DNA from 4 places in the Defluviitalea raffinosedens genome. Region 4 is predicted to be linked to each of the others. Evidence: riboswitches for the same ligand, from Rfam matches in the RefSeq annotation. Region 4 holds a riboswitch; each other region holds the start of a gene.

Region 1 (8,257 bases), on a different contig from region 4:
ATGAATCATGTAAACATCTTTTTTCTTATGGTAATGTACTCTGTCCGCCCAGAATCTGGAGATACCTACTAAAACATCTATTCCATAAGGGTGGAGATATTCTTTATCTCCTGTGTAATTTACATAATTATAAATTGCATAAGCGATGGCTCCGTTACGGTGAATTTCTTCAAAGGTGATTTCCCATTCGTTATGACATTCTACACCTGTAAAGGTAACCATGGGATATAGGGCACCTTTTAATCCCTGTTGCCTTGCATTGTGGTATGCACCTTCTAACTGATTGTATCTATAGAGCAAGAGATTTCTTGCTACTTCCTGATCTGCAACGGATAAGTACATGGGTAGTGCATAAGCTTCCGTATCCCAGTAAGTTGCTCCACCATATTTTTCTCCTGTAAAACCTTTAGGTCCTATATTTAATCTTGGATCGTCCCCATAATAAGTTGAGAACATCTGGAAAAGATTGAATCGAATCCCCTGCTGTGCTTCCGGATCTCCTTTAATTTCAACATCTGCTTTTTCCCATCTCTTATGCCATGCCTGGGAATGTTTTTCTTTTAATCCGTTAAATCCTACCTTAACTGCTTCATCCAGAACTTTAAAAGCTTCATCTTTAAGGGCTGTTTCTTCATAATCTCTCGATGTCACTACTGAAATATATTTAATCAGTTGAATCTTCTCATCTTTTTTAGCCTTAAAGACGAGTTTATTGCCTACATATTTATCCTTTTTAAGTACCTCAACATCACAATCTGCAGAAGCTTCTGTTCTCATGCTGGTGCATACTGTAAATCTTGGGGTGCCAAAAGGATTTTCTTTGGTTTTCATGATCAAATGTCCTTCTTTAGGACTGATCCCTTGATCAACTTCCAGCCAGAATTGCTCATTGTAATTGGAATCTTCATTGAATACGTCACCATCTAAATAAGGAACAAATGTGATTTCTCCGTCATAATTTAAAGGTGTAGCTTCATAAGAAATCAGGCAAAGCTCTTTATTGGCGATACTTACGAATCTTGTAACTTCAAACAAAGTTCTTTTTCCAGACATATTGGCAATAAATCGTCTGTAGAGCATTCCGTTTTTCATGTCTAATTCTCTGTAGTATTCTTCTATCTCAGTCTTATAAAGGTCTAATTCTTCTCCGTCAACGAAAACATCTATACCAATAAAATTGGTTGCATTAATGACTTTACCAAAATATTTGGGATAGCCATTCTTCCACCATCCTACTCGAGTCGGATCAGGGAACCATACTCCTGCAATATATGTGCCTCTGTGCATGTCTCCACTGTACTTTTCTTCAAAGTTACCTCTCATTCCCATATATCCGTTTCCTAAAGATGTGATACTCTCTGCCAGTCGCATATCTTCTTTGTGGAGACTTTTTTCAATAACTTTCCATTCATCGATTTCGAAAATTCTTTTATAACTCATAAAGCAACCCCCTATTTAATTTTTGTGCAAACGCTTGCATTCCTTGGTATATCTTATCATAATCCAATACCTATTTCAATAGTAGATTCAGGCTTTATCTAAACTTTATCCACAATTACTTTTAGTATTTCTGGCTTGTCCACAAGATATGCACAATTTCTGCATAAATCACTACAACTACTTGCCAAATCGAAGTTTAATTCTTTACAAACAGAAAAATATTCTTATTTTATTGCATAAAAAATCCAAAGCAGTGCCCCAAGCAATAAAAAATCTCCCACATCTTTGGGAGAATAAAAAGAAAAGATATTATTTAATCATTTGAATAACTTCTCTAATGCTTTCAACGATTACATCCGCATTAGACAAATCCTGATCTCCTGAATTAGGATTGTGAAATCCTATGCATTTCATACCTGCAGCCTTTGCAGCCAGGACACCGTTTTTACTGTCTTCCAAAACAACACAGTCCTTTGGTTCCACATGGATTTTTTGTGCAGCGGTCAGATAAATATCCGGATCCGGTTTGCTTTTATGGACTTCATCTCCGCTAATGATATAAGAAAAATAATGTCTGATATTAAACTTTTCCATAACGGTTTCTATCAATTCTATCGGGGAAGAAGATGCCACGGCCATAGGGATTTTCGCTTCATGCAATGCCTTAAGTAAATCAATAATTCCATCTATCGGTCCAATGTCTGATTCTCTAAAAATCTGGACCTTCTTACTTACTAAACGGTCTATAATTTCAGGCACAGTCGGCTTTAAATTATATTTTTCTTTAAGTGTAGACCATATATCTTCGTTAGCCCTGCCGGCATACTTTTCCAATTCCTTTTGATCTATATCCACTCCCATGTCTTTTAAAATCATGGTGTCCACTTCAAAATGAATCGGCTGACTGTCTATAATAACCCCATCCATGTCAAAAATAAATGCTTTCATAATCATTAATACCTCCTGTCAGAAACTTGATCTATGTACTCCTGAACAATAAAATCAAACTACTATATTATCTTAGATAAAAAAACTACTTTTTGCAAATAGTTATTATAAATTCTTCTCCTATTCTATTTGCAAAAATATAATGCATATAGCAGATAATTTTTTAAAAAAGTGATAACTGTATATTCTCAGCTTGATTTAATTTTTCTTTCATAGGCTTTGAGTAGCTGCCTGAAAGATTATATTTTGCCTTTATTTCATTGACCATCAAATAGAGTTTATTCTTATATTCCTTATCTGCACCGCCGGTTTTATATAATAAGGTCAGCTCTTCATACAAATCCGGAAATTCCTTTTTTATAAAATCAAAGAAGACCTCTCTTGTTTTTCCCCTTAAATATAAGGTTCCAGGAAGAACATAATCTACACTGGAATCCCTGGCATAGGCATACAATGAATCAACATTTTCACGGGTATCCGTAATGTAGGGGATGATTGGCATAAAGTGCAGTCCTGTGGATGCATTTGTTTTTGAAAATTCTTTTAACATAGCAAATCTTTTTAGAGAATCTACCCCGTTTGATTCTATTTTTCTGCGAATTTCTTCATCCATACAGGTAATAGTAGCTGCTACATTTACATAGGTAATACGGGCAAGTTCTTCAATCAAATTATAATCTCGCAGAATTAAATCTGACTTTGTGGAAATAATACAGGGAGTTTTATATTTAATCATTAATTTTAAGATCTCAGGCATGATCTTATATTGTGCTTCTATAGGCTGATAACTATCCGTTACTCCACCTATATTAACAACTTCTCTTTTCCAGGAACGACTGCTCAGTTGTTGTTCCAACTGCTCTACAATATTGGTCTTTACATATATATCATCAAAATACTGTTCGGAATCTAAATACTGATGAGAGTACATTGCATAACAATATATACAGCCATGTTCACACCCTCGGTATATATTCAAATCCCAGGAATAGGGCATCTTCCTTTTTAATTTATTGCAGGCAACAGAACAGGTTATTTCCTTATAATTTGCCATCATCCACCTCAACCTATGATAGATTTTATTGTTCCATTAACCAATATAGATAAAAATAATTCCAAAGTTATGCCTTCAAATTAGAGCACATAACTTATCTAACCTTAGAAAACTTTTTATATCCTAGTATAAATGATATCACATTTCTATAATAATAACATCTTTTTTGATTGAGGGCTTTTTATTGTATAGGAAATCCGGGGGAATTTCCTATACAATAAAAAAATTGCCGTAAAGCCAATATTGCATGACTTTACAGCAACTTCTAAAACTATTTTTATTCCAGCGCTTGCTTGATATCATCAATTAAATCTTCTGCATCTTCTATTCCTATGGATAATCTGATCATATCCGGTGTAACCCCTGCACTTAATTGCTCTTCTGGAGATAATTGCTGATGGGTAGTACTTGCAGGATGAATGACTAAGGATTTAGCATCTGCAACATTCGCTAAATTTGAGAAGAGCTCAAGCTTGTCGATGAATTCCTTAGCTTTCTTTTCTCCTCCTTTGATTCCAAAGGTAAAGATGGAACCTACTCCTCTTGGGAAATACTTTTTAGCCAATTCATAGTATTTATTGCCTGGCAATCCAGGATAATTTACCCAAGCAACAGCCGGATGACTTTGCAAGAATTCTGCTATTTTTTGTGTATTGGAAACATGGGCTCTTACTCTTAAGGAGAGGGTTTCAAGGCCTTGTAAGAATAAGAAGGCATTAAATGGACTAAGGGATGCACCGGTATCTCTTAAAAGGGTTACTCTTGCTTTCGTAATATATGCAAGCCTTCCCACAGCTTTTGTAAATTGAATATTATGATAGCTTCTGTCCGGCTCAGTAAGTATTGGGAATTTGCCGCTGGCTTCCCAGTCAAAGTTTCCGGAATCTACGATCACACCACCAATAGATGTGCCATGCCCGCCAATAAATTTCGTTGCAGAATGAACAACAATATCTGCTCCATATTCAAAAGGTCTTAGCAAATAAGGTGTTGCAAAAGTGTTGTCTACAATGAGAGGAATTTTGTTTTCATGGGCGATTTTTGCCACTGCTTCAATGTCTATAATATTGATTCCCGGATTTCCAATGGATTCTATAAAAATTGCTTTCGTCTTATCCGTAATGGCCGTTCTGAAATTTTCCGGATCGTCTGGATCTACAAAATGTGTCGTAATTCCGTAACGGGGAAGGGTATTGGCAAATAAGTTATAAGTTCCTCCATATAGGGTGGATGCTGCAACAAGCTCATCTCCAGCACCTAAAATATTGATCACTGCATAAGTGATTGCCGCTGAACCGGAAGCTACCGCCAATGCACCTACACCGCCTTCTAACTGTGCAATCCTTTTTTCAAATACATCGGTGGTAGGATTCATAATACGGGTATAGATATTTCCGCTTTCTTTAAGTGCAAATAAATCTTCCGCATGTTGTGCATTGTCAAAAACATAAGAAGTGGTCTGGTAAATAGGTACGGCTCTTGCCTTTGTTGTGGGATCTACTTCTTGCCCTCCATGAACTTGGATGGTATCAAACCTAAACTGCTTATTACTCATTATACATTCTCCTCTCAGAAATTGATTTATAAACAAAAAAACTCTCCTAAGATTAGGAGAGTAATACTCTGCTCCCCTTATCTCTCAGATTTTTGCTTTCAAAATAACTTGAAAGCAGAAACTGCAGGATTTAGCACCTTGCAATTATGCCGGTTGCCGGGTTTCATCGGGCCAGTCCCTCCACCACTCTGGATAAGAGTCTTTTTTATTCATAGAATTTTTATAAGGATTATAAAGATTAAAAAGAAATTTGTCAAGAGAAATTTTAATTTTCTATAATATTTTTAAAGTTGAAGGCATTTTAATAAGCACTTTTTAAATCTTTTATAAATTCTTCTATTACTTTTTCATTGCCTTTACTTTCTTCAATTTTCTTAACGATTGCAGAACCTACGATTACGCCGTCCACATAGGGAAGCAATCTTTTAATATCTTCTTTTGAGGAAAAACCAAAGCCTACTGCGGTAGGAATATGGGCTATGCTTTTTACATCCTTTAAAAACTCTTCTAAGTTTTTATGGAATTCACTTCTTATACCTGTAACACCCATGGAAGATATGCAATAAACGAATCCTTCTCCATCCTGAACAATATCCTTTATTCTGTCTTTGGATGTAGGTGCTACCAAAGGAATGAGGCCTATGTTAAAAGATTTTATGTATGGCATGATTTCTTCCCTTTCTTCTAAGGGAAGATCAGGAATAACCAGGCCGTCCACGCCAACTTCTTCACACTGCCTGATAAACCTTTCTACCCCGTAACCCAGAATTGAATTATAATATACTAAAAATGCTATAGGGATTTGAGTGTTTTTTCTGACATTTGCAATACACTTAAATATTTTTTCCAGATTGGTTCCTGCCTCCAGAGCTCTTTGAGCTGCTGCCTGGATCACGGGTCCATCCGCTACGGGATCGGAAAAAGGAATACCTATTTCGATGATATCCGCCCCTCCCCTTTCCTTGGCGTAGATGAGCTTTTCTGTTTGCTCAATATTTGGATCTCCAGCCGTCATATAAGTAATTAATGCTTTCTTATTTTCTTTTCTTAGCCCTTCTAGCTTTTCCTGAATTCTATTCATGATAACCACCCCTGCTCTCGAGATAATTTGCAACACTTTGCACGTCTTTGTCCCCTCTTCCGGATAGATTGATCACGATGATTTCATCTTTACTTTTCATGGGTGCCAGCTTAATGCCATAAGCTATGGCATGAGAACTTTCTAAGGCTGGGATAATACCTTCTGTTTTGCACAAACGGGTAAAAGCTTCTACCGCCTCATCATCGGTTATGGACACATATTTTGCCCTTCCTGTCTCAAAAAGATATGCGTGTTCAGGTCCCGTTCCCGGATAATCCAGGCCTGCAGAAATCGAATGGGCTGGAAGGATGTTGCCATCATCATCCTGCAGTAAATAGGTTTTCATGCCGTGGATCACCCCAATCTTTCCTTCTGCAAAGGCAGCCGCATGCTTTTTGGTTTCTATGCCAAGGCCTCCTGCTTCTACACCAATGAGTTCTACTTCCTTTTCTTCCAGGAAAGGATAGAAGATTCCCATAGAATTACTTCCTCCTCCAACACAGGCGATAATGGTATCCGGTAATCTTCCTTCCTGTTCTTTAATCTGGATTTTGGTTTCTTCTCCTATAATCTTTTGAAATTCTCGAACCATGGTAGGATAAGGATGGGGGCCTACAACAGAACCTACAACATAAAAAGTATCTTCTGCAGTTCTTGCCCATTCTCTTAAAGCTTCATTGGTTGCATCTTTTAGAGTTCTTGTACCGCTGGTGACACTCCTAACCTTTGCACCTAAAAGTTCCATTCGGAACACATTGAGTTTCTGCCTTTTGATATCTTCTTCTCCCATAAATACTGTACATTCCATATTAAATAAAGCCGCTCCTGTGGCTGTTGCCACTCCGTGCTGACCTGCTCCTGTTTCTGCAATCACCTTTTTCTTTCCCATACGTTTTGCAAGCAGAATCTGACCTATAACATTGTTGATTTTATGAGCTCCTGTATGATTTAAATCTTCTCTTTTAAGATAAATCTTAGCCCCTCCCAGTTCTTCTGTAAGATTCTTAGCATAGTAAAGGGGATTGGGACGACCTACATACTGCTTTAAGTAATACTTATATTCATCCATAAAACTTTGATCCTCTAAAGCTTCTATAAGTGCTTCTTCCAGTTCCTTTAAAGGGTTCATCAGTGTTTCGGGAGCATATTGCCCTCCAAATATACCAAACTTTCTATCCAATTTCATAACTTTTCACCTTTCTAATAAATTCTTTTATTTTCTCTTCATCTTTTTCTCCGTTGGTTTCCACACCAGAACTTACATCAACTACATGGGGAAAAACTGTCTTTATTGCCTCTCTTACATTCTCTGCATTTAATCCTCCGGCTAAGACCGTAAAATAATCTTTTGAAATGCCTTTAATCAGATCCCAGGAAAAGGTCTTTCCAGAACCTCCGCTGCTGCTGTCAAATACAAAGCCCTGGACATTTTGATAGGATGGCAGGGCTTTAAGTATTTCCCCATCCTTAACTGAAAAAGCCTTCCATACAGGAACAATGCTTTTGGCACACTGGTCATTATCTTCCTTCCCGTGGAATTGAACCATATCTAAATTGCAAAATTGTACAATTTCGTTTACTTCTTCTATGGGAGTATCTACAAATACCCCTACTGCCTTAATGTCTTTTCTTAAATACAGTTTCATCTCTCTTGCCTTATTAGGAGATATTTGTCTTTTGCTTTTTGCAAATATAAAGCCCACATAATCCACATCATATCGATTGATCATCTTGATTTGCTCAACAGTTTTTAATCCACAGATTTTAATTTTAGGAATCATATGCCTTTCTGAACTCCTCTGCTTTTTGCCTTATATTTTCTGATCTCATAAAGCTCTCTCCGACGAGAATGCCATGGATATTGGATTTTTTAAGTTTAAAAATGTCTCCTTTATCAAAGATTCCACTTTCACTGATAACAATCTTATCCTCCGGTATTTCTTTTCTGAGATTTATGGTGGTTTGAAGATCTATACTGAAGTCTTTTAAGTTTCTGTTGTTAATACCTATAATTTCTCCATTGGTTTTTAAGGCTCTTGCCAGTTCATGTTCATCATGAACTTCAATTAAGGTGTCCATATAAAGGGAATGGCTTATATTTACCAGTTCTCTTAGCTGACTGTCCTCTAATATGGCTACGATCAAAAGAACACAGCTGGCTCCCAGAGCCCTTGCTTCA
Region 2 (8,257 bases), on a different contig from region 4:
GGATCTTCGGAGGAGACGGATGGGCTTATGATATCGGATTCGGCGGCTTAGACCATGTACTTGCTTCCGGAGAAGATGTAAACGTTCTTGTATTCGATACAGAAGTTTACTCCAACACCGGCGGACAATCTTCCAAAGCTACTCCAACAGGTTCCGTAGCTAAATTCGCAGCTTCCGGTAAACCAATCAGAAAGAAAGATCTTGGAAGAATGATGATGTCCTATGGATATGTATACGTAGCTCAAGTAGCTATGGGTGCAAACCAAAATCAACTGATCAAAGCATTAAAAGAAGCGGAAAGCTATCCAGGACCATCATTAATCATCGCTTATGCACCATGTATTAACCATGGTATCAAAGGCGGAATGGGCTGTGCTCAATTAGAAAGCAAGAAAGCTGTAGAAGCTGGATACTGGCATTTATACAGATACAACCCATTGCTTAAAGAAGAAGGCAAGAATCCATTTATCTTAGATTCTAAAGCACCAACAGCAGATTACAAAGAATACATCCTGGGAGAAGTAAGATACTCATCTCTTACCAGAACATTCCCAGAACTTGCTGAAAAATTGTTTGATCAGGCAGAAAAAGATGCAAAAGAAAGATTTGAAGCTTATCAAGCAATGGCAAAAACAGAATAATTGCTTATACTGTATCAAAAAAGCACCTATTTATATAAATAGGTGCTTTTTTATATGCCAAGCTATGAATAAACCCCAATATATCAGACTATACTTATAATAAGTAAAGAAAATCTTAAGGGGGCAAATAGTTTGAATTCGATTATTGAAATATCCAAAAAAGGTTTTTTTCCATTCAAATTTAAGACAAGACAGACATGCCATATTACAGAAGAAGACGAGCTTAAAGAAGAGCTGCTAAAAACCAAAAGGCAAATAGACCTGGTATTCAATGCTTTCGAAAATACGACGGAAAAAGATTTGATCGACAGCTGTATCTACGAAATGAAAGCACTCCAGACGAGATATAAATACTATCTCAATAAGATGAAAGAAAAAGAGAACGTGGCAGTTAAAAGTTAGAAGATCTTTATAAGCTTTATAGGGAATCATGTCAAAGCAAGGAGGATTTAAGTGACAAGTGATGATCTGTTAATATTTTTAATCATAGCAGGTTTGGTGATTCTTACCTTTATGGTTTTCACGAAACCTTTGAAGATCTTGCTAAGAACCCTGATCCAGGGTATAGGAGGAGTTTTAGGACTACTGGTTTTTAATTTCTTGCTATCTCCTTTTGGATGGTATGTAGGGATTAATTGGGCAACCATATTTGTTATTGCTGTACTTGGAATACCGGGGATGATACTTCTATACTTACTGAATATTTTTTTCTAAGAAGTCAGTACATATATTTTTTGATCTTTTTTTAAACATATTTGTTAATTTTTTGACGATTCTGTCGTCTTTTTTTCTATCCAGAATAATGGCAATATGATATAATAGTAAAAAAAGTATTACGTGGGGGGATGATTGAAATGAGTCAAAATGATCTAAAAATACTGTTCGTTTCTTCGGAAGCAATACCCTTTGCTAAGACCGGAGGACTTGGAGATGTAGCAGGAGCCCTTCCCTATGCTTTAAAAAAATTAGGTGCCGATGTAAGAGTAGCCATACCAAAATATAAATGTGTACTTCAGCAGTATTTAAATGACAGTGAGATTGTTGCGGAATTTCCCGTTTATTTGGAGTGGAGAAAGCAGTTTGCCCATATTTATGAATATGATTCTTCAGTGCCTGTTTATTTTATAGGAAATGACAATTATTTTGATAGGGATGGTTTATACGGTTATAATGACGATCACGAAAGATTTGCTTTTTTTTGTAAAGCGGTTTTGGACATGCTGCCAAGAATCGGATTTAAACCGGATATTATTCACTGCAATGATTGGCAGACAGGCCCTATTTGCTTGCTTTTAAAAGAAAGATACCATGAAGATCTTTATTATAGATCCATTTCAACACTCTATACCATTCATAATATACAGTATCAGGGGATCTTTGGAAGAGAAACGCTGGATTTGCTGGGTGTTTCAGATTGGTGTTTCCATTCAGAGGGGGTAGAGTTCTACGGGAATGTAAGTTATATGAAAGCTGGTTTAGTTTATTCTGATGCCATCAATACCGTAAGCAAAACATATGCAGAAGAGATCAAAACCAGTCAATACGGTTATGGACTGGATGGCGTCCTTCAAAAAAGAAGCAGTGTACTTTACGGCATTGTAAATGGAATTGATTATGAGGCTTTTAATCCCGAAACTGACAAGGCTCTCTATATCCCCTATTCTAAGGAAAGCTTGCATTTAAAAAAGGAAAATAAGTATAGGCTTCAAAAAGATCTGGGCCTTCCTCAAAGAGATGTTCCTATGATCGGCCTTATTTCCCGTTTGGTAGACCAGAAAGGATTAGACTTAATTGCAGAAAAAATGCACGATCTGATGCAGGAAGATATTCAATTTGTGGTTTTAGGCACAGGGCAACACCAATATGAAGAAATGTTTAAATACATGCAAGATACTTTCCCCGAGAAGGTAAGCGCCAATATCTTGTTTAATGTGGATTTGGCACAAAAAATCTATGGAGGCAGTGATTTGTTTTTGATGCCTTCTTTATTCGAACCCTGCGGTTTAGGACAACTTATTAGTCTTAGATATGGAACCATTCCTATAGTTCGAAAGACTGGAGGGCTGGCAGATACCATTCAATCGTTTAACGAAGAAACTTGTGAGGGTAATGGTTTTGTTTTCAATGATTATAATTCTGATGCAATGTTATGGGAAATCATAAGAGCTTTAAATGTATATTATAATAAAGACAAGTGGGAGCTTTTGGTTAAAAATGCTATGAATTCAGATTATTCCTGGGAAGACTCTGCTAAAAAATATATGGAATTATATAAAAGCATCAGCCATTAATAGAAGACTGTAAAAGTTCATACATAGTTTTTGAATGAAATGGGAACATCCCTCATATATTTGTACAAACAGATATATGGGGGATTTTTTGTGAAAAATAAAAGATCTAATGTAATAAAAATAGCCAGTGTATATACTGGAACTGTTTTAGGCGCAGGTTTTGCCTCAGGGCAGGAGATTATGCAGTTTTTTACTTCCTATGGTATTGAGGGCATTTATGGAGTGATTTTATCAGGAATTTTATTTGCTCTTATAGGATGGGCTGTCCTTGAAATGGTCTATGTTCAAAAAATTAAGGATTACCGAGGATTCATTTACCCTATTATGGGAGAGTTTTTAGGCAATATCATGGAGTGGGTCGTTTCTTTGTTTATGTTTACTACTTTTTGTGCAATGCTTGCAGGAACGGGGGCACTCCTTAGACAACAGTTTCAAATTCCTGTGCAAATAGGAATCTTAATCATGGCAGGCTTATGCCTTATTGTCTTTTTATATGATGTTGAAGGGGTTATCGTCATTAATACGATTTTAGCACCGTTACTTTTAATAGGAGGTATTCTTTTAGGGTTATACATAGTTTTATTTAGAGAAGCAGCAGTATTTTCTTCTCCTGTAGTGTCGGTATTTCATGCTCTTACGAGGAATTGGATCACTTCTTCTATTGTCTATGTATCCTATAATACCATTACTGCAGTTGTGATTCTCTGCAGCCTGCTTCCTATTATTCATTCCAGGAAACAAGCAAAAATGGGAGGCATTATAGGCGGTATAACTTTGGGATTTTTAGGACTTTGCATTGTTATGGCAACATTAATATACTATGACAGGGTGGAGGCTCTTGAAATACCAATGCTTGGGATTGTGCTTCATTACGGTTTTGCTATTCGGTATATCTATTTCTTTGTTTTAATCGCTGCCATATTCACAACGGCAGTTTCCAGCGGATATGGATTTGTCAACAGAGTGTCTGTGGAGTTTAATATTTCTTATAAGAGCATTCTGCCTGTTTTCATATTAACTTCTATTATAATTGCCCAGATTGGTTTCTCTAAAATGGTTGGACAAATTTATCCTTTATTTGGATATGTGGGGCTCTTTGAAGTCTTTATAATTCTCCTATATTTTATTGGCTGGAAATTGAATAGAGTTAATAAAAGATTTAGACAGTAAATAGAAACGTTGAAATCGAGGGAAAGATATAGTACCATATATTACAAATGAAAATATAGGGGGAAAAAAATTGAGCCGTATAGAAGCCTATAAGAATAAGAAAGATAAGAGAGCCCAAATTTTTTCTCTTATTCTACTCATGATTGCATCAGGGATTTTGATTTACTCGGAAGTTGCCGGCAAGGACCTGCATCTTTCCTTTTTTAATGGAAATGAACCCTCTCTTTATTTAGAAAAACAATGGGTAAAACGAGAGTTAAGTGATAGATATACCTTTAATGTTTATGGCAATGACTTAATACAGTGTGGTCCTGATGGCGTTAAACGAATTTCTCAAAATGGAGATGAAATCTGGAACCAAACTTTTTCTATGAATTTACCAAAACTGATTGTCAATGAACCATATCTTGCAGTAGGAGAAGATGGCGGGAAAAAGATTTATGTCTTAAATGATAAAGGATTAGTATATCAAGTCACGACACAAAATCCTATAGAGTATTTTTCAATTAATTCTAAAGGATATTTATCTGTGATTGGAGCAACAAAGGATGGGCACAGGATTAAAGTGTATGATGCCCAGGGTAAAGATTTAGGAATTGACAGAAATACTTTTATTGAAGATGCGGGTTATCCCCTTAGTGCTATCGTATCGGATAATGGATACCATATGCCTGTAAGTTATCTTAATCCAGATACAAAGGGGTTAAAGTCTAATTTAATTTTTTTGGACTTAGGAGAAAACGGCATACTGAAAGAAGATCTGATCGAATTTGCCATTGAAAAAGAGGATACGATTTTTCCTGGAATGTTTTATTTGCAAAATAATACTTTGGTTGTTTTAGGCGATGACCGAATCTTATGGATTGATGAAGATAACAATGTGAAAGAAGAGATCTTATCAAACCATATCAAGGCAATACCCTGGAATATAGAGAATAGAAGAAATTTATCCACTTATTTGGTTTTGGCCCTGGGGGAAGAATTTCCGGGCAAACAGGGAGAAAAATATGGGAGTGTTGTTTTTTATAGTACGGAAGGCAGCAAAAAACATGTGTTTGATCCGGAAGGAGATGTCACTTATTTATACGGTGATGATAATATGGTGATTGTAGGTGTCAACAGAACTTTTTATGGACTGGACCCAAAAGGAAAAGAAATTTTTAAATATACTGCATTAAAGGATGTGGATGAAATGATCCCATTAAAGAATGGGAATAAAGTTGCTTTAGTTTCTAAAGACTCTGTTGACCTAATGGAAATAAAACGATAATTTGGAGGCAAGCTATGAATGTAGCGGATATTTTAGTATTGGCTTTTTTTGTTGTAAATGGATGGATTGCTTATAAGAGGGGATTGGTACTTTCCCTTTTTAAATTAATATCTTCTATTGCTTCGATGATTCTATCATATACCCTTTATCCAATTGTAAGTGCCTATTTAAGAACTTCTACGTCCCTGTTCGATAAAATGAAAACTCAAATAGCTCCTACCATACTGGTGCCAGAGGGGACTAAAATAAATACCTTGGAGGGACAGGTTAATTTTATTAATGATCTGAATGTACCTAAATTTTTGAAGGGAGTTCTGGTTGAAAACAATAATTCAGAAATATACAGTATTTTTCAGGTGGACAGCTTAAAGGACTATATTGCAGGTTATATTGCCAACATATGCATTAATATCATTTCTATGGTTATAGTGTTTTTCGTAGTGAGTGTCGGCCTTAGGATTCTTATCGGGATCATGGATATTTTATCAAAACTACCAGTGATTAATTCAGTGAATCGTCTTTTTGGACTGATCTTCGGCTTTGCTTCAGGAGTGTTGAAAATCTGGGTGTTTTTTATTGTACTTTTTATATTTCAATCAAACCCAGCTTTCGAAAAGATATTTCTTTTACTGGAAAACAGTACATATGCAAAGTATTTATATGAATACAATTATCTGCTGAAATTCGTTGGAGGACTGTTTTTGTAAAATTTAAATAATAAGGATACCCAGGGAATGTTTAACTCTATTAAATTTTTTTATTGACAATGCCAGATGATACTGTTATACTATCTTCAACTTAATATTCGAGCTCATCAAGAGAGGTGGAGGGACTGGCCCAATGAAACCCGGCAACCCGCAAAATGCGAAGGTGCCAATTCCAGATGCAGAGGTTGTCTGCATAAGATGAGAGAGAGCATATAACCTCTTTCATTGAAAGAGGTTTTTTAATGCTCAAAAGCAGAAGTTACACATAGAAGTTACGTATCAGGCAACCGTTGGGGCAAAGGAGGAGCACCGTGATAGAAATAAAAGGCGTTTATAAAGAATTCAAGGGTAAGAGCAATAAAGTTGAAGCTTTAAAAAATATTAATATGCACATTGAGCAGGGAGATATTTTTGGGATTATTGGTTTAAGCGGAGCAGGAAAATCGACCCTTGTTCGTTGCATTAACCGTCTGGAAGAACCAACCAAGGGTGAAGTCTATATAAAAGGCAAGAATATAATGAGCCTGAACCCTGCGGAATTAAGAGAAATGCGAAAAAAAATAGGGATGATCTTTCAGCATTTTAATCTCCTTAATTCCCGAACTGTAGCTGAAAACATAGCTTATCCGATGGAAATTGCCAAGGTTCCAAAAGAAGACAGAGAAAAAAGGATCGATGAACTTCTTAAATTAGTTGAGTTAGAAGAAAAAAGAGACAGCTATCCATCACAGCTAAGCGGTGGACAAAAGCAAAGAGTAGGTATTGCAAGAGCCCTTGCCAATCATCCGGATGTATTACTCTGTGATGAAGCAACCTCTGCTCTGGACCCTAAAACAACCCAGTCTATCCTCAAACTGCTTAAAAAGATTAATGAAACTCTGGGATTAACCATCGTGATCATTACCCATGAGATGGAAGTTATTAAACAGATCTGTAGCAAGGTTGCTGTAATGGAGGCTGGAGAAGTTGTAGAAACTGGTCCGGTATCTAAGGTATTTGCTCATCCAACCCATCCTACAACAAAAAGCTTCGTTCAAAATATCAGTCACGATATACCTGAAGAATTGCTGGACAGAATAGATGAGAGAAGGAAATTATTCCGTCTGAGTTTTGAAGGAATTAAAACATCTCAACCGATCCTGTCAAAAATGATCAAAAAATGTGGAGTAGATGCCAATATTCTTCTTGGTGGCATTGACCATTTACAGCAAACATTTATTGGAAGCTTAATTATTGAGTTAATAGGAGACAAAGAAGAAATCAAGAACGCAGTTGCTTTTCTGGAAGAAAACGGCGTGGAATGTGAGGTGATCTCCCAATGATCTTTCAAAATCCTGACCAGGCTTTCTGGCTTTTACTAACAGAAACCGGGAATACACTCTATATGGTATTTGCAGCAACTTTGATTTCTACTATTATTGGGCTACCCTTAGGCGTAATACTTGTTATTACAGATCAGGGAGGAATCAAAGAAAGAATACAATTAAACCGTATCCTCGGTACAATTGTAAACATTGGAAGGTCCTTTCCTTTTGCTATTTTGATTGTTGCTCTGATTCCCTTTACCAGAATGATTGTTGGCACGAGTCTGGGAACGACAGCAACCATTGTTCCATTATCCATAGCAGCAGCACCTTTTGTGGCAAGAGTCGTTGAGAGTTCACTTAAAGAAGTAGATAAAGGAATTGTTGAAGCAGCCGTAGCCATGGGTTCAAGCACGTGGGAAATTATTACGAAGGTTCTTATACCGGAAGCAATGGCTTCCATAATTCTTGGTATTACGCTTACTGTAGTGAATCTCATAGGTTACAGTGCAATGGCAGGAACCGTAGGCGGGGGAGGCCTTGGCAGTGTGGCAATCCAATACGGATATTACAGATACGATGTTTCACTTATTATTGCCACAGTAATACTTCTTATCATTTTAGTTCAAATTCTTCAATGGATTGGCAACAGCATTGCGAAAGCAATGAATAAAAAATAGATCAATATAAAAAAATAAAACGTGAAGGAGAGATTAGGAATGAAAAAATTCATATCAATATTAACCTTAGCCTTATTTACCATAGCAATATTGGGAGGCTGCACAAAAGAAAGCAAAGTTCTTAAAGTATCTGCGACATCAGCGCCCCATGCACAGATGTTAGAACATATTAAAGATGATTTGGCGAAAAAAGG
Region 3 (8,257 bases), on a different contig from region 4:
CTGTTATATCAACACCGGAACCTATTGAAAACGGATTATTATTTCCATTACGGCCTATGGTCGTATAAAAGGTTTCATGTTGAAGAACTTGTTGTCTTACATATCCTGGCGTCTTAACATTGGTTAAATTGTGTCCTGTTACATTAAGGCCCATTTGGCTGGTCCTTAATCCTGAAACGGCTCTTGATAAGCTTGCCATGGAACTCATAAAAAGTCACCCCCTATTGTCTTGCGTCAAAGAAGCTTCTGCCATTGGTACTTTGCATCTGTCCTCCCTGACTATAATCGTTAGTAGTAAAAGAACGCGTACTTTGTATAGCGTTGAGCGTAAAATCTATCATATCTATCGATTGATTCAGCAATAATCTGTTTTGCTCATTCAATCTTTTTAAATCTTCTAATACATTTTTTATTTCTGATTGGACTGCCTTTAATCTTTCTCTTTCTTCTTCGTTTTTTAATCTCTCAAGAAGTTTAGATATGGTTAAACTATTTTTATCTTCATTTAGAACCAAGGCAATATCATCTATGACTTGATCTCGCTTTTTTTCAAGTCGTAGGGTTTTTGCTACCATAGTTTGCTCTGTTTTTGTTAATTCCTGAAGTGCTACAGTATCTCCTGCAACAAGAATATCTGTTTTTTCTTTGGATAATTCCAATAAATTCTTATAGCACAGAGTTTCTTCTTCCAAAACTTGAATTAAATCCTGTATTAATCCTGCCACGCTAACCCCTCATTTATATTAGATCTTTTGATCAAAGGCACTTTCTACGATTTTGTCTGCTAATTCCTGAGCACTTACATTATAATTTCCTGATTGAAGTTTTTCTTTGATCTCCTGTACTTTTTCCTGCCTTATATCAGGTACTTTCGAGAGTGCACTAAGGGCAATTTGAAAGTCTCTACCTTCCTTTGATAAGGCAAACACATCCTTTCCCATAGTCTTATTGGTCTTTTCAGTTTTTTGCAATCGATTTGTATTATAAACTTCCAATACTTGATTTACTCTCGTTATTTTCATATCCTCACCTGCTTTTTCATTTATTCTCCTACTACTATATCGTCACCAATCCCATAAGAATTTAGTCTCATAAACAAAATAAAAAATCGACTTTCGCCGATTTTTTATCTTCCTTCAATTTTTTCTTTATTGAGATAATGCATCTTACTCTTTTTGGGATCAGTCTTGTCAAGCATGTAGGATCTCTTTTCTATTGGGCTTCTTAAGCTATCTGAAGCAAGTCTCACATCTCTTTCCAATTCAATAGCACATTTTTCGCAAAACCTTCCAGTTTTTATGAGCGCACCACACTTTTCGCACTCTATTCCCATAGGGGAATCTGGAGTAATAATCAGTCTTCCTTCTCTCAGGAAATGTTTGATTTCTGAAAGGGGTACCCCTGTTTCCTGTGATACTTCTGCCATAGATGCTTTTGGATGTTCATACAAATAATCTTTTACTTTCTGAAAGTCTTTTTCTTCCTCTTCTTTACAGGCAGGGCAAATCATTCTGCCAGTAATGTACTGAAATAACCTGTTACATCGTTTACAATTTCTGATATCCATTGTTTCACCCCACATTTTAAAATTTGATCAATTATTACCTTATCTCTAAACGCTGGATCTATTCTGCCTTTTTCCCGAGTCACATGTCACGTCCTATACTAAGTGAAAGAAAAAATACTTTTTTTGCTCCTCTTTCTTTGAGTAAATCAGCACAATAATTAATAGTAGTCCCTGTAGTATATATATCGTCAATTAGGAGTATTTTCATTTGGTGTAAATTTATTGTGTCATCTATTTTAAATGCCTTTTTTATGTTATTTTGTCTTTGAACGATGGATAATCCACTTTGGGGACTTGTTTCCTTCACTCTGGCAAGTATAAAAGGATCCATTGGAATGCCTAATTCGCTTGAAATCGATTTGGCTAATTCCTCTGCCTGATTATATCCTCTTTCTTTTTTTCTTCTTTTATGAATCGGAATGGGTATGATAAGATCAAACCCTTCCTCTGATATCTGATATTTTATTTTCTCTGCCATAAGCTTTCCCAAATATTTTCCATATTCTTTGTGCCCGCCATATTTGAATCTATATATTGCATCTTTTACCATACCCTCATATGCAAAAACTGCCCATCCTCTGTCGTAAACATGAGAATTCTTAATGCAATCAAAACATGTTGTTCTGTGATCAGAGTCCTGTATGGGTTTCCCACATTTTTGACAAACTTTTCCCTCAATAAATGGAAGAGTATTTCTGCATCGCTTACATATGCCCCTTTCTTCTTGAAAAGGAATAATTTCTGTGCAAAAGATACATCTTGGCGGATAGATTAAATCCAGCAATGCTTCCCACACTTGTACTCACCTTCTAGGAGGATAATTCTTTCATTTTCTTTAATCGATATGCCAATGAAGAATATCGGTTAATTTCACGATTATTGTCTACCATCCTGTGAAGTGTACTTTGAAGGCCTACAATAACAACAAGTTTCTTTGCTCTTGTAACTGCTGTATAAAGCAGATTTCTGTTCATCAACATGGGAGGTCCGCTGTGAATAGGAATAATCACAATAGGATACTCTGATCCCTGTGATTTATGGATCGTTACAGCATAAGCCAGCTCAAGTTCATCTAATTGACTAAAATCATATTCTACAGTTTTTAAGTCGTCAAATAAAACAGTAAGAGTCTGGGCTTCTTCATCGATTTCCTGTATGCTCCCTGCATCTCCGTTAAAAACTCCTACACCTTCATCTATTCTTATTCCTAGATCATTATAAATTTTCCACGGCATATTATAATTATTTTTAATTTGCATGACTTTATCCCCTTCGCGGAATAAAGTCGTACGATATTCTTTTTCTCTTTTTTTACTGGACGGAGGATTCAGTGCCTGCTGGAGAACAGTATTTAAAGATTCTACTCCCAAAGGGCCCTTTCGCATAGGGGTTAATACCTGTATATCTTTTATAGGATCACAGTTTGCAAAGGATGGAAGTCTTTTTTGCACCAGCTGCTTTATGGTTTCTATGACTTCATCCTGAATACTTCTTTTCATAAAAAAGAAATCTTTATCCTTTTCATTAAGAACAGGATATTCTCCTTTATTAATTCTGTGGGCATTCATTATAATTGCACTTTCTCTTGCCTGCCTGAAGACTTCGGTCAGTCGAACGACCTTAATCGTTTCACTTCGAATCATATCCTTTAAAACATTGCCTGGCCCTACTGAAGGCAATTGATCTACGTCCCCTACAAAAATTAATCTTGTTCCAGGGGCTACTGCTTTTAAAAGGCTGTTCATCAATAAAATATCTACCATGGACACTTCATCTATAATAATGACATCTGCTTCTAATGGTCTTTCTTCATTTCTTTCAAAAATCTGCTTTTTATTATCTTCATCTAAAAAAGTAATTTCTAAAAGTCTGTGAATTGTACTCGCTTCCTTGCCGGTAGCTTCGCTCATCCGTTTTGCCGCCCTGCCTGTCGGAGCCGCCAAAATCACGTCATAGCCTTCTTCTTCCAACAAAGAAATAATGGCATTAATTGTTGTAGTTTTACCTGTTCCTGGCCCACCAGTAATAATGAGTACCCCTTCTGTCATCGCCTCTTTGACAGCTTGTCTTTGCTCGGGCGCAAGTTTAATTTTCTTTTCTTTTTCCAGCCTGTTGATTCTTTGATCAATACCTTTACTTTGTGTTTCATCTTTCATCATCGTAAAATCTATAAGTTTTCTCGCTGTATTCATTTCAGCATAATAGAATGGTGCCAAATATACTGCTTCTATATCTTCTATCTTTTCCTGCCAAATCTGTTTGTAAATCTGAAGTTCGATCAGGGAATTCTCTATTAACTCAGATGGTACACCGAGAAGCTCATGAGCTGCTTGGACCAGATGTTCTCTTAACATATAGGTATGTCCGTTGTTTGAATGCTGATTTAGAATAAACTTAATTCCTGCTTTGATTCGGTGGGGTGAATCTTGTCCAATCCCTACAGTTTCAGCTATTTGGTCTGCCATTTTAAAACCAATGCCAAAAATGTCTTCTGCCAAACGATAAGGATTATTTTTTACTATATCAATAGTGGCTTCTCCATACTGTTTATAAATCTTTAGAGCATAGGAAGGAGAAATACCATAGTCTTGAAGAAATAAAATAGCTCTTCTTAGTTCTCTCTGTTCATGAAATATTTCTCCAATTTGAAGCGCTTTTTGCCTACTGATACCTTTTACTTCTTCTAATCGTTCCCATTCTTCTTCTATGACCCGTAGGGTATCTAAGCCAAATTTTTCAACAATACGCCGTGCCAACCCCGGGCCAATACCTTTGATGACTCCGGAACTTAGATATCTTTCTATGCCTTCTTCTGTTTTTGGAACAGTCTTTTCATAAGTATCTATTTGAAATTGGCTTCCATAAATAGGATGTGTGACCCAAGAACCAATAATTTTTAAATGCTCACCGGGATAGGCTTCAAAAAGCGTACCTACACAAACGATTTCCTCATCTTTTGTATGTATAGAACACACTGTATACCCGTTTTCTTCATTACGAAATATAATATCTTCTATGGTTCCTTCTATGACCATTTGGTTATCCATACATCCACACCATTCATTGAACAATCTAATTTTTATTCTATAATAATCCATTTTTTGATAAATGAAAAGGGGAAAAATAAAGGGCGCATCTTGCGCCCATGAAATTATATATTTGCTTCTTTTCTTAATATTTCTGCTTTATCTGTTCTTTCCCAGGGAAGGTCGATATCTGTCCTTCCGAAATGGCCGTAAGCTGCAGTTTTTGAATAGATTGGTCTTCTAAGATCCAAAGTCTTAATAATCGCAGCAGGGCGAAGATCAAAGTGTTTCTTTACCAATTCAGTGATCGCTTCATCAGATAACTTCCCTGTTCCATAAGTATTTACCAGAATAGATACAGGTTCTGCAACGCCTATAGCATATGCCAGTTCTATTTCACATTTTCTTGCAAGGCCGGCAGCTACAATATTTTTTGCCACATATCTTGCTGCATAAGCTGCTGAACGGTCCACTTTTGTCGGATCTTTACCAGAGAATGCGCCTCCTCCGTGACTTGCATATCCGCCATATGTATCTACGATAATTTTTCTGCCGGTAAGGCCTGAATCTCCCTGGGGGCCTCCAATCACAAAACGTCCTGTAGGATTAATAAAATATCTTGTATCTTTATCTAAAAGTTCTTTTGGAATTACTGGCTTTATAACGTATTCCATAATATCTCTGTGGATCGTTGACTGATCTACTTCCGGACCATGCTGTGTAGAAACAACGATAGTATCAACTCTTATTGGTCTGTCGTCTTCATATTCTACAGTAACTTGGGTCTTTCCATCCGGTCTGAGATATGGAAGGGTTTCATTTTTACGAACTTCAGCCAATCTCCTTGCCAATTTATGGGCCAGTGAAATTGGCATAGGCATCAGTTCAGAGGTTTCATCACAAGCAAATCCAAACATCATCCCCTGGTCTCCTGCACCAATCGCTTCATCTTCTTCCACAGCTTGTCCAATTTTCGCCTCTAAAGCTTTGTCAACGCCCATAGCAATGTCTCCGGACTGTTCATCAAAGGATGTCAGCACAGCACAGGTATCCCCATCAAAGCCAAACTTTGCTCTGGAATATCCTATTTCTTTTATCTTTTGTCTAACTACTTTGGGAATATCCACATAGCAGTTGGTTGTTATTTCTCCCATAACTAAAACCATACCGGTTGTTACTGCTGTTTCACAAGCTACTCTGGCGTTTGGATCTTGAGCTAATATTGCATCTAAAATAGCATCAGAAATCTGGTCACAAATTTTATCTGGATGTCCTTCTGTTACGGATTCTGATGTAAATAATCTTCTTGGCATATCGATCATCTCCTTAATATATATTTTGAGTAAAGAAAATTATTTCATACATAAAAATAAAAACCTCTTGACGAGGTTTTATACGCTATGTATGTTTTTCCTCATCTTCCGAATGCACATTCGGGGGAATTGGCACCACTGCATGAATATGCTGGTTGCCGGGTTTCATCGGGCCCTTTCCCTCCACCTCTCTTGATAAGAAAAGAATTATTTAGTTATATTACAGTGAGTATAACAACTTTAAGGATTTTTGTCAATAAAATTAAAATAATATTCCAACACCATAGCTTAGAATAGCTATAATAAGTCCTGAAACTGCTGCGCCTCCAGATACAGCTAAAAAAGCCTTTTTAAATTCCAAATGAAGAAAAGAAGCTGCCAGAGACCCTGTCCATACCCCTGTTCCCGGAAGCGGTATAGCAACGAATAAAAAAAGTCCTAAGAGTTCGTATTTTACAATATTCTTGCTTTTTTTCATAGTTCTATTCTCAATCCACTCGATCATCGGGCGCAACCATTTGAATTTCTTTAAAATTGCAAACGATTTATTTACAAATAAAATAATAATCGGGCATGGAAGAATGGCTCCTATTAAGGTTAGTATATATACCTCCCAAAAACCGATACCCCGTATAATACCATAGGGGATGGCTGCCTTTTGCTCCAATATGGGAATCGCCGCAATGAAAAGAGTCATCCATTCTTTTGAAATAAAATTCATGACTTCACCTATCCTATATTTGTTCTATATAATTGTACACGGTTCTATGATGAATTATAACATAAAAAAAGTCACCATTAAAGGTGACTTTTTAGTTGTTTATAAAGTACATTGGCTAAGCCTATGCCGTTGGATTGTGAAGCATTTTTTGCATATTCTTCATCAAGCATCTCCTGAAAAATTTCTTCTGCCTGGCTTTTTTCAATAAGTCCTCCCGGCTGAATCGTTCGTCTCATTTCTTTAAAGAGTTGATTAATAAAATAGGATTCAAACTCCTGGCAGGCTTTTTTTAAGGCTTTATCGTCCTTTTCTTCTGAAGCCTTTTTAAGTACGGATTCAAAATTTTCCAGTTCTTGACTTTGCTTTTTGGTTTCATATGCATTGCTTACAGGATAGGAAGTGGAAAAATCAATTCCATTGGTTTTCATGATTTTATTTTACCTCCTATCGTTTAAGTTGATTTGCCTGAGCAAGCATATCGTCAGATGTTTGGATAGCTTTTGAGTTGATTTCATAGGCTCTTTGAGCAACGATGAGCTTAACCATTTCTTCAACAACTTGAACATTAGAGGCTTCCAAACTTCCTTGAATTAATCTGCTGGGTTTAGTAACATCTCCATCTGCCTCATAAACAGGTTGCCCTGATGCAGCGGTTTGTCTTACAAGGTTTCGCCCTACATCTTCAAGACCTGCTCTATTGGGGAACTGAACAACTGCCAATTGAGCTATTTCAACAGTTTCTCCGTCCTCATCCACATAAGAAATAATACCATCTTCTCCAATAATTAAATCAGAAATTTTTACTTCCGGATCAAAGTAAATAGGCTCTTCATCTATGCTTAATACAGGATATCCGTCAGAAGTCACAAGCATTGTCTCATCATCCACTACACTCACTTTAAAGCTTCCATCTCTGGTATACATAATTTCTTCATTTGGCCCTTGCACAGCAAAAAATCCTTCCCCATCAATCGCAATATCTAAGGGGTTATTTGTCACTTCAATATTACCCATAGAATAGTCTTTAACGGTGGCTATAGGTCTGACACCATAACCTATTTGAATACTTACTGGCCTTCCGGCGCCATTTTCGTCTACTCCTGCTTTTTGCATGGTTTCATATAAAAGAGATTTAAATTCTACCCTGCTTTTTTTATAACCCACTGTATTCACATTTGCTAAGTTATTTGAGATATTATCCACATTCAATTGCTGGGATGTCATTCCCGAGGCTGCTGTCCATAATGAACGCATCATTTCACATTCCCCCTATCATATTATACTCTTCCAACATCGTTGACTGCTTTCCCTAAGGTTTCATCATGAGTTTGAATTGCTTTTTGATTGGCTTCATAAATTCTTGTAGCTGTAATCATATCTACCATTTCTCGTATTACATTAACATTAGAACCTTCTAAAAATCCTTGTACGATTCGACTTTCAATATTTTTTTCTGTAGTTTCTTCGGTTCTTTCCAATAAATTATCTCCAAGTTTGCTGAGGGTCTCAGGATTTTCAAATTCTACTATTCTCAATTGATCTATAAGCTCATCATTGACATATATATTACCTGACTCATCAATGCGTACATCTCCCTGGCCTATGCGAATTGGTCCATTTTGGCCAAGTA
Region 4 (8,257 bases):
GCTGATATGTTTGGAGAAGGCACAGCTAAGAGACCTTGGGCAGGAAAAGAAGGCATGGAACTTGCTAAAGCGAGAGCAGAAGCAGGATTTGAATTTATGAGCAAATTAGGTATCGAATATTTCTGTTTCCATGACCTTGATATTGCACCAGAAGGCAATTCCTTAGAAGAAAAATTTGCTAATTTAGATGAAATCTCTGATTACATCTTAGAATTAATGAAAAAAACAGGTATCAAATGTTTATGGGGAACAACCAATGCATTCAGCCATCCAAGATTCGTTCACGGAGCATCTACTTCTCCTAATGCGGATGTATTTGCTTTTGCGGCGGCTCAGGTTAAAAAAGCCATTGACCTTACTAAGAAATTTGGCGGAGAAAACTATGTATTCTGGGGTGGAAGAGAAGGTTATGAAACACTTCTTAACACCAATACAGCTTTAGAACAAGACAACTATGCAAGATTTTTACAAATGGCAGTAGATTATGCTAAGAAAATTGGCTTTACAGGACAATTCTTAATCGAGCCAAAACCAAAAGAACCTACAAAACATCAATACGATTTTGATACAATGACTGTTTTAGGATTCTTAAGAAAATATAATTTACAAGACCATTTCAAAATGAATATAGAAGCGAACCATGCGACTTTAGCAGGACATACCTTCCAACATGAACTGAACATGGCAAGAATTAACGGCGTATTAGGAAGTATCGATGCTAACCAGGGAGACATGCTATTAGGATGGGATACAGACCAATTCCCAACCAATATCTACGATGCTGTTTTAGCGATGTACGAAGTGCTTAAAAACGGAGGTATCGCACCTGGAGGATTTAACTTCGACGCTAAGGTAAGAAGAGGTTCCTTTGAAGTAGAAGACTTATTCATCGGATACATTGTTGGTATGGATACCTTTGCAAGGGGTCTTATCATTGCGGATAAATTGCTTCAAGATAAAGTATTAGAAAGCTTTATCGAAGAAAGATATGCAAGTTACAATGAAGGCATCGGAAAAGATATCGTAGAAAATAAAGTAGGCTTTGAAGAATTAACTGCCTATGCATTAAAGCATGATAAGATTGTAAACAAATCCGGAAGACAAGAACTCTTAGAAGATCGAATTAATCAATATATCTATACACTGTAGTAAAGATCGATTTATTGGGTTGTTGATACAACAACCCTTTCAAGGAGGAGAATAGGTATGATTTTTTTGGGGATTGATTTAGGTACATCATCTGTAAAGGTACTTGCTGTTGATAAAGACGGAACAATTCTCGGGGAATCTTCCAGGGAATATCCGGTGTATTATCCAAAAAGTAATTGGGCGGAGCAAAATCCTGAAGACTGGTGGATGGGTACCAAAGAAGCTATTAAAGAAGTTATTCAAAAAAACAATCTTCCTGAAGGGGAAATCCGGGGAATAGGCTTTAGTGGTCAAATGCACGGACTGGTAGCCTTGGACGAAGAAAATAAGGTCCTGCTTCCCGCAATACTTTGGTGCGACCAAAGAACTGCGGAGGAGTGTGAGGACATCACCAATCATTTTGGGCAAGAAAAACTCACAGAGCTTGTTGGTAATAAGGCATTGACCGGGTTCACAGCCCCTAAGATTTTATGGGTAAAGAAAAATCATCCTGAATTGTTTGAGAAAATAAGACACATTCTTCTTCCAAAAGATTATATCAGATTTAAATTGACAGGAGATTATGCAACGGATGTTTCTGATGCTTCCGGAATGCTTCTATTAGACGTTAAAAACAGATGCTGGTCCAAGGAAATGATCGAGTACATAGGCATCAAAGAAGAGTATCTTCCAAAACTCTATGAATCCTATGAAGTAACAGGAAAGTTGTCAGAAGAAGTGAAAGGGGAACTGGGACTCACAGGAGAGATTCTGGTTGTAGGAGGAGGCGGCGATAATGCTGCCGGAGCCATAGGAACCGGAACGGTTAAAGAAGGAACCGTAATGGTTACCCTGGGGACTTCGGGTGTCGTATTTGCAGCCCATGATGACTACGCTGTAGACAGCCAGAATCGCCTTCATGCTTTCTGCCATGCCAATGGGAAGTATCATTCCATGGGGGTTATGCTTTCGGCAGCCAGCTGCTTAAAATGGTGGGTAGAAGAAGCCAATAAAGGAATGGATTTTGATGAACTCTTAAAAGAAGCCAGTGAGACGGAACCAGGTGCTAAAGGCGTAATATTCCTTCCGTATCTTATGGGAGAACGTACTCCCTATGCCGATCCTGATGCAAGAGGAACATTTTTGGGATTATCCATGAGTACCACAAGAGGTGAGATGACAAGGGCGGTACTTGAAGGTGTATCCTTTGGACTTCGGGATTCTCTTGAAATTTTAAAAGATATCGGAGTACCTATTTCTCAAATTATTGCCATTGGGGGAGGTTCAAAGAGTCCTCTCTGGAAACAGATTCTTGCAGATATTTTTGGATATCCAATAAATGAAATCAATACAAATCAGGGAGGGGCTCTTGGTGCTGCTATTTTAGCAGGCGTAGGAGCAGGAGAATTTAGCAGTATTGAAGAAGCTTGCAATATATTTATAAAAATTGTTGGATCTGTAACTCCTATAGAGAAAAATGTAGAAAAGTACAATAAAATTTATACGCGCTACAAAGAAGCTTATCAGTCTTTAAAAGATTGGTTCAAGCTTAGTGCTGAATAAAAGCCGGGATGAATCCCGGTTTTTTTATGTTTTATATAATACAAAGTAAAAAGATAGGATTAATAAAATTTTTTGAAAACTTATTGACAAAGCGGAATTTATCTCATATAATTCTTATCAATATAATATGATTTAGTAAGAAACTCTTATCAAGAGAGGCGGAGGGACTGGCCCAATGAAGCCCGGCAACCTGTATGTATTACAAGGTGCTAATTCCAACAGCTCAAGACAGATGAGCTGAGAGATGAGAGAGGAAGAAAATGACCTCTTTCATCGGAAAGAGGTTTTTTAATGCGTAAAAATGTAGTTCAAAAAATCAAAAAAATAGGGAGGAAAATAAGATGAAAAAAATAAGTGTATTGCTTGTATCCATTATTACTATATTAGGGATACTTACAGGATGTGCATCAAAGGAAAGTAAGACCATCATATTTGGAGTTGCTCCAGGACCTTATGGGGATATGATTGTTAAGGGCATTAAGCCAGGTCTTGAAAAAAAGGGATATAAGGTTGAAATTAAAGAGTTCAGTGATTATGTTCAGCCTAACCTTGCTCTGGCCAATAAAGAAATTGACGCCAATTTATTCCAACACCTGGTGTACTTAAATAAATTTGCCGAAGACCACGGCCTTGAATTGTCACCTGTAATCAATGTGCCAACAGCAGCGGTAGGCTTGTATTCAAAGAAAGTACAAAGCATAGATGAATTATCGGATGGCGCCGAAGTCACCATAGCCAATGACCCTACCAACCTGGCAAGAGCCCTCAGGCTTCTGGAACAGGCAGGACTTATTACATTGAATAAGGATATAGATCCTTCAAAAGCATCTGAAAAAGATATAGAATCCAATCCCAAAAATCTTAAAATTACTCCGGTAGAAGCAGCCCAGCTTCCAAGAACATTAGACAGCGTGGATCTTGCAGCAATCAATGGAAACTATGCGATTTCAGCAGGGATCGATTTATCTACAGCCCTTGTCATGGAAGAGTTACAGGAAGAATATAAAAATCTCGTTGCTGTAAGAACAGAAGATATTAATTCCCAATTTGTAAAAGACATTAAAGAAGTCGTTGAATCGGAAGAGTTCAGGGAAGTTATCGAAAATCCAGATTATATGTTTAAGGCTTTCCAAAAGCCAGCCTGGTTTTTACAACAGTAGGGAGGAAAACATATGATTCAATTTCAGGATGTCAGCGTGACTTATGAAGGGGCTGAAGGCAAAGTTAAAGCAGTTCAGAAACTTTCGCTGAACATTAACAAAGGAGAAATTTTTGGAATTGTTGGAGCCAGTGGAGCAGGGAAAAGTACCCTGCTCCGAACCATTAATCTTTTAGAAAGGCCAACAGAAGGCAGGATTTTTATTAACAATCAGGACATTACAGATTTAAAAGGAGAAGACTTAAGGCTTCTTAGACAGAAAATAGGGATGATCTTTCAACATTTCAATCTGATAAAAAGAAAGACAGTTTTTGAAAACGTAGCCTTTCCAATGGTTGCAGCAGGAAAACCTAAAGATGAAATTCAAAAAAGAGTAAACCAACTGCTGAATCTTGTCGGTCTTTCAGATAAAAGTAATGCTTTTCCGGCTCAGCTTAGCGGCGGACAAAAGCAAAGAGTAGGTATAGCAAGAGCCCTTGCCAACGAAACAGAAATTCTTCTCTGTGACGAACCTACTTCTGCCCTTGACTTAGAAACGACAAAATCCATCCTAAACTTACTTAAAGAAATTAATCAGAAATTAGGGATTACCATTGTCATCATCACTCATGAAATGGATGTGGTTAAAAGCATCTGTGACCGAGTGGCGGTTATGAATGACGGACAGTTATTAGAAGCAGGCAATGTTTATGACGTATTTGTCAATCCGAGAAATGTTTTTACAAAACAATTAATTGAACACACCTTCCACCTCGAATTCCCTAAGCAGATTTTCAATGATTTTAAGGGCAGGGTACTGAAAATTGTCTATAAGGGAGAGTCCGCAACGGAGCCTTTAATATCAGAAGTATCTAAACGTTATAATGTTAACCTAAATATCGTCCATGGAAAAATCGAGTACATAGGAGATCGACCCGTGGGAATCTTAGTCGTCGATATAGAGGGAGAAGAAAGGGAAGTTCAACTGGCAGTGGACTATATCAACGAAAGAACTGCATTTACGGAGGTGGTACTCTATGCAAGCTGAACTGATTTTTGATTTATTAAAAGCCCTGGGAGAAACTTCTCAAATGGTAGGAATAGCACTGATATTATCCATAGTTTTGGGTATTCCTTTAGGATTATTTTTGTATCTTACGTCCAGTGGCTTATTTTTTCAAAACAAAATTTTAAACTTTATCGGAGGTTTGATCATTAATATCGTAAGATCCACACCTTTTGTGATTCTGCTTGTTGTACTTTTACCTGTCACTAAGCTCATTACGGGTACTACTATAGGATCAGGAGCCGCATCAGTACCTCTTTCTGTTGCAGCCATAGCCTTTTATGCGAGATTGGTGGAAGCGGCCTTTAGAGAAGTGGATAAAGGAGTGATTGAAGCAGCGCAAGCCGCAGGGGCAAAAACAAGGACCATTATATACCATGTGCTTTTAACGGAAGCTTTGCCCAGCCTGATCGTAGGCATTACAGTAACTGCCATCAGTTTGATCGGATATTCTGCTATGGCAGGGATTATCGGCGGGGGAGGTATCGGCGATTTAGCCATTCGCTTCGGATACTACAGATATCAAACCGACATCATGCTTACTACAGTGGTTGTTTTAGTGTTAATCGTACAGGGTTTTCAATGGTTGGGAGACTATAGCTCTAAAAAAGTAGATAAAAGATCATAATCAAACGCAGCTGATTAGGGGGAATAAAAATGTCATATCAAAGATATTGGAATGAATCCATAGAAACCATGCCAAGGGAAGAGTTAGAAGCATATCAGACAGAACAGCTCAAAGAACACTTGAAATACGCTTATGAACACTCACCATATTATAAGCAATCTTTTGATGAATCCGGAGTAAAACCCGAAGATTTCAAGGTTTTATCCGACCTGTCAAAGTTTCCGTTCATCAATAAGCAGATTGAGCGGGACGCTCAAATCTCAAAGCCTCTTCTTGGAACGTTGACTGCAGTGCCTGAAGAAGATGTGGTCTTTGTTTCGGCATCCAGCGGTTCCACAGGAGTACCTACCCTAAGTCCTTTTACCAAAACCGATTTTGATGAGTTCCAGGATATCCAAAGCAGATTATTCTGGGCGGCAGGCATGAGACCCCATGACAGATATGTGCATGCTTTAAACTTCACCTTGTTTGTGGGAGGCCCTGATGTTATAGGAGCCCAGAATTTGGGGGCATTATGCATCTGGGCAGGAACCATTCCTTCAGAACGACTCCTTTATATTTTGCAGGAATTTCAGCCTACGGTGATCTGGACGACTCCATCCTATGCATGGTATCTTGGAGAAACTGCTAAAAAACAAGGCATCAATCCTGCAACGGACCTGGCGATCAATAAAATCATTGTTGCCGGAGAACCAGGAGGTTCCATAGAAGCCACAAGAAAAGCCATTGAAGATCTCTGGGATGCAGAAGTGTATGATTTCTATGGTATTTCTGATATTTATGGGGCTTGTGCCGGAATGTGCAGTGCAAGGAACGGACTGCATATAGCAGAAGATCAGATTTATGTGGAAGTGATCGATCCCGTAACTCTGGAACCGGTAAAGGATGGTCAAAGGGGGGAACTGGTGCTCACCACCTTAAGAAAACAGGCAAGACCGATGATTCGTTTCAGAACAGGAGATATTGCTATTTTCAACAAAGAAAAATGTGAATGCGGACGTACCCATGGCAGAATTCAGGTGGTAGGAAGACTCGATGATATGCTCATTGTCTCGGGCGTGAATATTTTCCCCAGCGATATAGAATTTATCGTTCGAAACATTAAGGAACTCAATGGGGAATACAGAGTGTATGCGATTTCCGAAAACTTTACCACCAAATTTAAAGTAGAAGTGGAAAAACATGCGGATGTCACCATAACGAACGAGGAATTGTCGGAAAAGGTATCTCACAATATTAAAGCAAGATTAGGCGTTAGACCTAAAGAAGTGGTGATCCTGGAAGAAGGGGCTCTTCCAAGAGCTACCCACAAGGCTAAAAGATTTATTGACTTAAGAGAACAATAGAAAGAAGGAAAAATATGCCGCAAGTAAGCAATCGTCTGGACTTTTTTACAGAATCTGTTATTAGAAAAATGACACGAATAGCTAACCGCTATGGGGCAGTGAATTTGTCCCAGGGTTTTCCGGACTTTGATCCTCCCAAGGAATTGAGGGAAGCCTTAAAAAAGGCAGCAGAAGAAGGCCCTCATCAGTATTCCATCACCTGGGGTGCACAAAACTTCAGAGAAGCGCTTGCTAAAAAGCAGTCAAAATACATGGATATTCCCATTGACCCCGATACTCAAATTGTTGTGACCTGTGGAAGTACGGAAGCTATGATGGCAGCTATGATGACAGCCTGTAAACCGGGAGATAAAGTGATTGTCTTTTCTCCTTTTTATGAAAATTATGTGGCGGATACGATTCTTTCCGGGGCAGAACCAATATATGTCCCTTTGCATCCGCCCACATTTCACTTTGATCAGGAAGCGCTTAAAAAAGCCTTTGAGCAAAATCCAAAGGCGCTTATTCTCTGTAATCCTTCCAATCCTACAGGAAAAGTATTCACACGGGAAGAACTGGAGTTTATTGCAGACCTGGCAGAAAAGTATGATGTTTTTGTGATTACTGATGAAGTCTATGAACATATTGTGTTTGAACCGAATGAACATATTTATTTTGCATCTTTGCCTGGAATGTTTGAGAGAACCATTTCCTGCAGCTCTCTTTCAAAAACTTACTCAATTACAGGATGGAGACTTGGATATATTATAGGGCCTTCCCAAGTAATTGAAAATGCCCGTAAGGTTCATGATTTTCTTACAGTAGGGGCAGCAGCACCTCTGCAGGAAGCAGCAGTAGCAGCCCTAAAGTTTTCGGATGCATATTATGAAGAATTAAGAAAACTTTATACAGAGAAAAGAAATATATTTTTAAAAGGTTTAGATGAGCTGGGACTTAAATATACAGAACCTCAGGGAACATATTATGTTTTGGTAGATATTTCAGAATTCGGCGCTCCAAGTGATACGGTGTTTTGTGAATGGCTTGCCAGAGAAGTAGGGGTAGCCGCTGTCCCAGGTTCCAGCTTCTTTAAAGAAGATGTAAACCACCTGATTCGCTTTCACTTCGCAAAAAAGACAGATACTCTTAAAGAAGCCCTAAAAAGACTTTCGACATTAAGAGAAAAGGCAAAAAATGCAGAATGGAGGATATCATGATTGAAATCAGATGGCATGGCAGAGGGGGACAGGGAAGTTTCACAGCCTCCAGAATACTAGGAGCTGCTGCCTCTTTGTACGGCAATAAATATGCTTTGGCTTTTCCTTCCTTTGGACCGGAGAGAAGAGGTGCACCCATCACTGCTTTTACCAAGATAGATGATCAAAAAATCAGGGACAGAAGTGAAATTA

What was found. A riboswitch is a leader RNA that binds a small molecule or an ion and turns the genes downstream of it on or off. The one in region 4 is predicted to bind S-adenosylmethionine.
Region 1: it holds a riboswitch for S-adenosylmethionine, as region 4 does, so the genes downstream of both, JOD07_RS01655 (homocysteine synthase) here and JOD07_RS03585 (MetQ/NlpA family ABC transporter substrate-binding protein) in region 4, are expected to answer to the same signal.
Region 2: it holds a riboswitch for S-adenosylmethionine, as region 4 does, so the genes downstream of both, JOD07_RS08685 (methionine ABC transporter ATP-binding protein) here and JOD07_RS03585 (MetQ/NlpA family ABC transporter substrate-binding protein) in region 4, are expected to answer to the same signal.
Region 3: it holds a riboswitch for S-adenosylmethionine, as region 4 does, so the genes downstream of both, metK (methionine adenosyltransferase) here and JOD07_RS03585 (MetQ/NlpA family ABC transporter substrate-binding protein) in region 4, are expected to answer to the same signal.

The regions. Positions count from the first base shown of each region.
Region 1 covers NZ_JAFBEP010000001.1:329,300-337,556, forward strand. The annotation lists gene JOD07_RS01640 (glycoside hydrolase family 65 protein) at 1-1,440, opposite strand, end outside; gene JOD07_RS01645 (HAD family hydrolase) at 1,750-2,388, opposite strand; gene JOD07_RS01650 (SPL family radical SAM protein) at 2,552-3,442, opposite strand; gene JOD07_RS01655 (homocysteine synthase) at 3,720-4,997, opposite strand; SAM riboswitch class I at 5,072-5,196, opposite strand; gene trpA (tryptophan synthase subunit alpha) at 5,299-6,078, opposite strand; gene trpB (tryptophan synthase subunit beta) at 6,071-7,264, opposite strand; gene JOD07_RS01670 (phosphoribosylanthranilate isomerase) at 7,251-7,859, opposite strand; gene trpC (indole-3-glycerol phosphate synthase TrpC) at 7,849-8,257, opposite strand, start outside.
Region 2 covers NZ_JAFBEP010000010.1:982-9,238, reverse strand. The annotation lists gene nifJ (pyruvate:ferredoxin (flavodoxin) oxidoreductase) at 1-641, shown strand, start outside; gene JOD07_RS08715 (DUF2508 family protein) at 774-1,043, shown strand; gene JOD07_RS08710 (pro-sigmaK processing inhibitor BofA family protein) at 1,095-1,355, shown strand; gene glgA (glycogen synthase GlgA) at 1,496-2,932, shown strand; gene JOD07_RS08700 (YkvI family membrane protein) at 3,023-4,102, shown strand; gene JOD07_RS08695 (DUF5711 family protein) at 4,173-5,372, shown strand; gene JOD07_RS08690 (CvpA family protein) at 5,387-6,079, shown strand; SAM riboswitch class I at 6,181-6,284, shown strand; gene JOD07_RS08685 (methionine ABC transporter ATP-binding protein) at 6,391-7,401, shown strand; gene JOD07_RS08680 (methionine ABC transporter permease) at 7,398-8,063, shown strand; gene JOD07_RS08675 (MetQ/NlpA family ABC transporter substrate-binding protein) at 8,103-8,257, shown strand, end outside.
Region 3 covers NZ_JAFBEP010000001.1:249,872-258,128, forward strand. The annotation lists gene flgK (flagellar hook-associated protein FlgK) at 1-208, opposite strand, end outside; gene JOD07_RS01225 (flagellar protein FlgN) at 222-725, opposite strand; gene flgM (flagellar biosynthesis anti-sigma factor FlgM) at 744-1,022, opposite strand; gene JOD07_RS01235 (TIGR03826 family flagellar region protein) at 1,127-1,567, opposite strand; gene JOD07_RS01240 (ComF family protein) at 1,647-2,363, opposite strand; gene recD2 (SF1B family DNA helicase RecD2) at 2,377-4,665, opposite strand; gene metK (methionine adenosyltransferase) at 4,719-5,906, opposite strand; SAM riboswitch class I at 6,005-6,108, opposite strand; gene JOD07_RS01255 (COG2426 family protein) at 6,169-6,627, opposite strand; gene JOD07_RS01260 (rod-binding protein) at 6,705-7,055, opposite strand; gene flgG (flagellar basal-body rod protein FlgG) at 7,072-7,884, opposite strand; gene flgF (flagellar basal-body rod protein FlgF) at 7,905-8,257, opposite strand, start outside.
Region 4 covers NZ_JAFBEP010000003.1:72,400-80,656, reverse strand. The annotation lists gene xylA (xylose isomerase) at 1-1,149, shown strand, start outside; gene xylB (xylulokinase) at 1,207-2,691, shown strand; SAM riboswitch class I at 2,835-2,942, shown strand; gene JOD07_RS03585 (MetQ/NlpA family ABC transporter substrate-binding protein) at 3,033-3,851, shown strand; gene JOD07_RS03580 (methionine ABC transporter ATP-binding protein) at 3,864-4,877, shown strand; gene JOD07_RS03575 (methionine ABC transporter permease) at 4,867-5,523, shown strand; gene JOD07_RS03570 (phenylacetate--CoA ligase family protein) at 5,553-6,869, shown strand; gene JOD07_RS03565 (pyridoxal phosphate-dependent aminotransferase) at 6,884-8,065, shown strand; gene JOD07_RS03560 (2-oxoacid:acceptor oxidoreductase family protein) at 8,062-8,257, shown strand, end outside.